One region of the Bradyrhizobium vignae genome, then DNA from elsewhere that is predicted to be linked to it. Evidence: riboswitches for the same ligand, from Rfam matches in the RefSeq annotation. Region 1 holds a riboswitch; the other holds the start of a gene.
What was found. Region 1 has a riboswitch for cobalamin ahead of BRAD3257_RS24615 (DUF1636 family protein). Riboswitches for the same ligand answer to the same signal wherever they lie in the genome.

Region 1 (3,401 bases):
TTCAGCAGCACCGGGTTCATGTCGGTGTGCGGCTCGACGCCGGCGGCGAGCGCCTGGAGCGCCTGGGCGCGGCCGATCTCGCCGCCATCGACGGTGACGGCGGCATTGTTGGACATGTTCTGCGGCTTGAACGGGAGCACGCGCAGGCCGCGGCGCGTGAAGGCGCGGGCAAGACCGGCGACGATGAGCGATTTGCCCACGTCCGAGCCGGCGCCCTGGATCATCAATGCGCGCGCCGTCATGCCTTCAGAACTCGATGCCGGCCTGCGCTTTGATGCCGGAGCGGAAGGGGTGCTTGACCAGCGTCATCTCGGTCACGAGGTCTGCGATCTCGATCAGCTCGTCCTTGGCGTTGCGTCCGGTGAGCACGACATGCGTCATCGGCGGCTTCTGCGTCCTCAGGAACTCGACGACCTCGGCGATGTCGAGATAGTCGTAGCGCAGCGCTATGTTGATCTCGTCGAGCACGACCATGCGCAAGTGCTCGTCGAGAATCAGCTCCTTGGCCTTCTCCCAGCCGGCGCGTGCGGCGGCGATGTCGCGGGCGCGGTCCTGCGTCTCCCAGGTGAAGCCTTCGCCCATGGCGTGGAACTGGCAGAGATCGCCGAAATGGCCGGTGAGCAGGCGTCGCTCGCCGGTATCCCAGGCGCCCTTGATGAACTGCACGACCGCGCAGGGCAAGCCGTGGGCGACGCAGCGGACGATCATGCCGAAGGCAGAGGAGGATTTTCCCTTGCCGGCACCGGTGTGGACGATGATGAGGCCCTTTTCGCCGCTCTTGGTCGCCATGATCTTGTCGCGGGCAGCCTTCTTCTTCGCCATTTTCTGGGCGTGCCGGGTGTCGGTTTCCTCAGCTGTTTGGGTATCCGGTTCAGGCGTCATCGGTCCCGGTCCTTCGGCTTGACAAGTGGCGGCCACCGGCAAATGGTGGCCGGGCGTTGGTTCCTGTCCTATGACAGGCGAAGAGGGAATGCGATAGGGTCCGAATCGGCAAGATTTGGGTCCAAAATGCAGCCGCCCCCGCGACCGTGACCGGAGAGATGCCCGAAGCCACTGATTCCCTTGGAATCGGGAAGGCGGGGATCGAAGGGCGAAAACCCTGCTCCGCAAGCCGGGAGACCTGCCAGCGCGAACGTGTTTTGGACCGGCGGACGGGGTGTTCCGCGACGGGGAAGCGGGCCCTCAGGAGAACGGTCCGCGCGCCTCATCGCCTCCCGCTGTTTATCCTGGAAGAGGCGATGACCGTCACACTTCACGTCTGCATCACCTGCCGCGCCGGCCAGACGCTCGGCGAGGGCGACACGACGCCTGGCAAGCGCCTGCATGGTGCGATCCTCGAGGCCGGCGTGCCCGATGGCGTCAGCGTGGTTCCCGTCGAATGCCTGTCGGCCTGCAGCCAGGGCTGCTCGGTCGCGCTCAGCGCGCCCGGCCGCTGGTCCTATGTCTATGGCCGTCTGTCGGATGCCAACGCGCGCGACGTGGTCGCGGGTGCTGCGGCCTATGCCGCCGCGCCTGATGGCATCGTGCCCTGGCGCAGCCGGCCGGAAATCTTCCGCAAGCAGTCGCTTGCCCGCATTCCCCCCATTGCCGTCGTGCCGGAGGCCGCTGAATGAACTCGCTCGCAAAAGTCCCGGTCACGGTGGTCACGGGTTTTCTCGGCTCCGGCAAGACCACGCTGATCCAGCATCTGCTGACCAATGCCAACGGCAAGAAGCTCGCCGTGCTCGTCAACGAGTTCGGCAGCGAGGGGGTCGATGGCGAGATCCTGAAATCCTGCGCCGACGCCAATTGCCCGGAGGAGAACATCGTCGAGCTCGCCAATGGCTGCATCTGCTGCACCGTGGCCGACGATTTTATTCCGACCATGGAGCAATTGCTGGCGCGCCCGGTGCGGCCCGATCACATCCTGATCGAGACTTCGGGCCTGGCGCTGCCGAAGCCGTTGCTCAAGGCGTTCGACTGGCCGGAGATCCGCTCGCGCATCACGGTCGATGGCGTGATCGCGCTGGCCGATGCCGAGGCTGTCGCGGCCGGCCGGTTCGCGCCAGATCCGGCGGCCGTCGAAGCGCAGCGCGCGGCGGACGAAAATCTGGATCACGAGACGCCGCTGTCGGAAGTGTTCGAGGACCAGATCGCCTGCGCCGATATCGTGCTGCTGACCAAGGCTGATCTTGCGGGCGCGGCGGGCATCGAAGCCGCAAAGGCCGCGATCGCTGCCGAGATGCCGCGCCGCGTGCCCATGCTGCCGATCACCGACGGCGCGATCGATGCGCGCGTCATCCTCGGCATCGGCGCTGCCGCGGAGAACGACCTCGCCGCGCGCCCCTCGCATCATGACGGCGAAGAGGAGCACGAGCACGACGATTTCGCCTCTGTCGTGATCGATCTTCCGGAAGTGGCGGACGTCGATGCGTTGGTCGCATCCGTCCAGAAGCTGGCCCGCGAGCAGAACGTGCTGCGCGCCAAGGGCTACATCGCGGTCGCCGGCAAGCCGATGCGGCTGTTGCTGCAGGCGGTCGGAGAGCGCGTGCGCCATCAGTTCGACAGGCCCTGGGGCGCAGGTCTCAGACAGTCAAAGCTGGTCGTGATCGGCGAGCATGGCGACATCGACGAGGCTGCGATCAGGGCAGGACTTGCTCTTTCAGGATCTGGTATCTGATGCACGTCGTCTTCCGCGAGAGCCGCGGTCTCGAGGAGACCGCGACGCCAAGAGACATCGGCCAGGACCCGGCCGATCTCGTGGTGCTCTCGTATTCGGATTCCGATCTCGCCGCGTTCGCGGCCGGCTGGCGGCGTGGCCGCCACAGCCTGCCGTCGCTGCGGCTCGCGAATCTTGCGGAGCTGCGTCACCCGCTGTCGGTGGACACCTATATCGAGCGCACGCTGTCGCAGGCACGCGGCATTCTGGTGCGCCTGATCGGCGGCGAATCCTATTGGCCGTATGGGCTGGCGGCCCTGCAACAGCTCGCCAAGGACCGCAATATCGTGCTGGCCGTGCTGCCGGGCGATGGGCGCGGCGACCCGCGGCTCGATGCATACTCGACGCTGCCAGTCTCGACGCTGCGTCGGCTCAAGGTGCTGTGCGATACCGGCGGCCCCGTTGCCGCTCAAGCCGCGATCGCGCAGCTTGCGTTGGCTTCGGGCCTCTATGCAGGGCCGGTCACCGGCGAGATGACCGTGCCCGAGATGGGTTTTTATGATCCCGTTCGTGGCGTCATCACCGCCCCTGCGGCTACCAAGGGAAAACCGGGCGCGCTCGTCGCCTTCTATCGTTCCTATCTCACCGCCGCGGACACTGGCCCGGTCGACGCGCTGATCGTGGCGCTGCGCGAGAAGGGGTTTGACGCGCACGGCGTGTTCGTTACCTCGCTGAAGGCTGCGGGCGTCGCCGATTGGCTGCG
Region 2 (3,401 bases), 1.5 Mb from region 1:
CGTTCCTTTCATCCTCCTTGACTTCAGTAGCGATCAACGAGAGCGCCAGGGCGTGCCAACCCAACTCCATCGGCTTTGCATAGGTCGACGCAAGTTGAAACGTGCCGTCGAGCGCGATTCTCCAGGCGATAACGTTCTGTTCGTCTAATGTATCATCCGGGTGCCTGGTCCACATAACGAAAACATAGTCGTTTTGGTCAAGTTCAATGACGCCCCACATTCGAGGGACAAAAAGTGCCACCTTCGAAACGTTGGAGATAAGTTGTTCTATTGTCTCACCGTCTTGCGCTCGCCACGTTGACTTGAATCTTTCGATATGGGGGCTCTCGATGGCGCGAACACTGTTGCTTGTCGCAGCCAGCGCGGCCATACAGATCAACGATCGGCCGAGACAAAACAATAGCGCGCGTCTTCCAGACACTTTCCTCATAACCGCCGGCCTATTTGGTTTCATCCACACGTCATTCCAAGCGGGCAAGCTTCAACCTGCTATTCGCGAGCGCAAGAAGTTAGCGGCGACGCAACGAGGAGACCGATGGTGTCCCGTGCGAGCGGGCGCTCCCCTCTATGTCACGCGCCGCTAACTTCGCTCCCGGCGACAGCTTCAAGTTGCTGTGCTGGATATGCCCAGCAGGAGGACTGGGCATATCCGAAGACTTGCATTCCTCGTGCCAGGTAATAGACGGCAATTTGCACCGCTTTTTTGTCCTCTTTGTCGGCTTTCCGACTTGCGCACGTCTCGATGTTTACCTTCAACGCTACGCAACGCGGCTTATGCGTCCTTGCACGCACCGAATATTCGACGGCGCAGCTGAACGCCTCGACCAAGTTCCTGATGACAATTGGGAGCACGCTTGCCGCCATAGAACCGTTTCGTTCGTTGCCGGAATGTGGCTTTCGATCTCTGCCATCCTCTGGGCGCTCGCGGCCAAGAGGCCAGAGCGGCGTTTGCCGCTTCTTTCGCGACGTGCGGCTCGAGAGCAGCCTCCCGTTCGGTCCGCTTTGCGGTAGAAGGCCAACGACGACGAAGCCGATCTTGATCGCCGAGCATTTGGCGTTTGGCTGGTACTGCAAATCAACGTGCTGGTCAGGTATGTTGCTGGCTTTGCCAGGTGTCTTAGGCTTATTCAGCACGGATCGAGCTGGTCGATAGGGCGGCTGGATGGCGGACGCGCTCGAAGACCGGCGGGAAGCCGGGGCATCAAATGCGTTCTGCTCCAGGCAGCGGTGCCTGCCGGCGCAAGCCGCATTTGTCCCTTCCACCATCTGGCGTGCGGGCCCGGGGCAGCTGTGACGGTTATTACAATATGGCTGACTGGAGAGCCTTTCTCCATCGAGGCAACGATAAGGATGCGCGGCCCTTCGCGTAGCGGATGTCGCAGCACCAGCTTGAGACATAATCTGAGAGGTTGACGGAAGACTTGTCTTGCCGATATCCCAAGTCGTCGAGGTTCTCCGGTCCCACTTGATCCGGAGCTAAGAGGGAAGCCGGTGAAGATGCCGGCGCTGCCCCCGCAACTGTGAGCGGCGAGCCGCTGTCCAACGATGTCACTGAAGCCTGCGCGGCTTCGGGAAGGCCGGACAGCAGCAATGACCCGTGAGCCAGGAGACCTGCCCCGACAATATATTCGTCCACGGGCGGGGTGTCCCGGTGGTGCGCCAAGCAGCCGTCGCACCGTGCGACTTCCCCTGCCTGCGTCCGCCATGGCCTTTGCCCCCAACATGGGGTTAACGCTATGTCTCTTCTCTCCCTTCCGGTTGCCACGCTCGGAACGCCACGCATCGGTCCAAGGCGCGAGCTCAAACTCGCTCTAGAAAGCTACTGGGCCGGAAAAAGCAGCGAACAGCAGTTGCTCGAGGACGCAGCTGGCCTGCGTGCCGCGAACTGGGCTCGTCAGAAATCTATCGGCGTCACGGTCATTCCATCGAACGATTTCTCCCTCTATGACCAGGTGCTCGACACAAGTGTCATGGTTGGCGCCATCCCGGAGATCTACGCTTCGAAATCCGAACTCGTTTCGCTCAAGACGTACTTCGCCATGGCCCGTGGTTCACAAGTCGACGACCAGGATGCGACTTGCGGTGATCAACCGTGCGGAGTTGGCGCACCCGCGCAGGAGATGACCAAGTGGTTCGACACCAACTACCACTACATGGTTCCCGAGTTTCACACGAGACAGACTTTCAGGCTATGCTCTCGCAAGCCGATCGAGGAGTATGAGGAAGCCAAGGCTCTCGGCTTTCAGACCCGCCCTGTCCTGATCGGGCCGGTTACATTCCTAAAGCTCGGCAAGAGTCCCGATCCTGCGTTCCAGCCACTCTCGCTATTAGATAAGCTGATACCAGTCTATATCGAGGTTCTGCAGGAATTGGCCCAACGTGGGGCTAATTGGGTTCAGTTCGACGAGCCCTGCCTGGTTCTTGATCTGGATGAGGGGACGCGAAAATCTTTGCGGCATGCCTATGACCGGCTCGCAAAGGAGGGGCCGGCCATCAAGATCATGGTTGCCAGCTATTTCGGCGACCTCGGCGACAATCTGCACACCGCCTTGAGCTTGCCAGTTGCCGGACTGCATCTCGATCTGGTTCGAGCGCCACAGTTGTTGGACCAGATCATCGCTGGCGGCCGAAGTGATCTCGTCATGTCGCTCGGTGTCGTCGACGGCCGGAATGTATGGCGGTCGAATTTGTCCTCGCTGCGCCAACGGCTCGAACCCGTGATTGCGAAGCTCGGCAAAGATCGTGTACAGATCGCCCCATCCTGCTCTCTGCTTCATGTTCCGGTCGATGTTGGCCTCGAGACGGGGCTCGCTTCTGACGTCAAGAGCTGGCTTGCTTTCGCGGTCCAGAAGATGCGAGAGCTTGCGATCCTGGCGCGGGCACTCGCAGGCGACCAGAATGTCGCGCCAGCTCTTGCCGAGTCGGAATGTGCCGCGACTGTCCGCCAGACTTCGCCCAAAATCCGTGATGCCAATGTCGCTGTGCGGATGAAAGCGATCGATCAGACCATGCGTCGCCGCGCGAGCCCATTTGCCCGTCGTGCCGAGATCCAAAGCAATCGTTTCGGACTACCGCCTTTTCCTACCACGACGATCGGATCGTTTCCGCAAACCACAGAGGTCCGGAATGCCCGTGCGGCGCATGCGCGAGGCGCGATGAGCGACGAGCAATACGACAGGTTCCTCAAGGAGGAGACTGCGCGCGCTGTACATTGGCAGGAGGACATCGGTCTTGACGTCCTGGTGCACGGCGAGTTCGAGCGCAATGACATGGTGCAGTACTTCGGCGAGCACCTCGCCGGCTTCGCATTTACCAGGAACGGATGGGTGCAGTCCTACGGATCGCGCTGCGTCAGGCCACCGATCCTGTTTGGCGACGTAGTGCGGTCGAAGCCTATCACC

Region 2: linked by a shared signal. The riboswitch ahead of metE (5-methyltetrahydropteroyltriglutamate--homocysteine S-methyltransferase) and the one ahead of BRAD3257_RS24615 (DUF1636 family protein) in region 1 are both predicted to bind cobalamin.

The regions. Positions count from the first base shown of each region.
Region 1 is NZ_LS398110.1:5,037,279-5,040,679, reverse strand. It holds gene BRAD3257_RS24625 (cobyric acid synthase) at 1-242, opposite strand, end outside; gene cobO (cob(I)yrinic acid a,c-diamide adenosyltransferase) at 247-882, opposite strand; cobalamin riboswitch at 923-1,142, shown strand; gene BRAD3257_RS24615 (DUF1636 family protein) at 1,239-1,613, shown strand; gene cobW (cobalamin biosynthesis protein CobW) at 1,610-2,659, shown strand; gene cobN (cobaltochelatase subunit CobN) at 2,659-3,401, shown strand, end outside.
Region 2 is NZ_LS398110.1:6,552,258-6,555,658, reverse strand. It holds gene BRAD3257_RS31785 (nodulate formation efficiency C protein) at 1-370, opposite strand, end outside; gene BRAD3257_RS39435 (hypothetical protein) at 571-1,134, opposite strand; cobalamin riboswitch at 1,432-1,633, shown strand; gene metE (5-methyltetrahydropteroyltriglutamate--homocysteine S-methyltransferase) at 1,737-3,401, shown strand, end outside.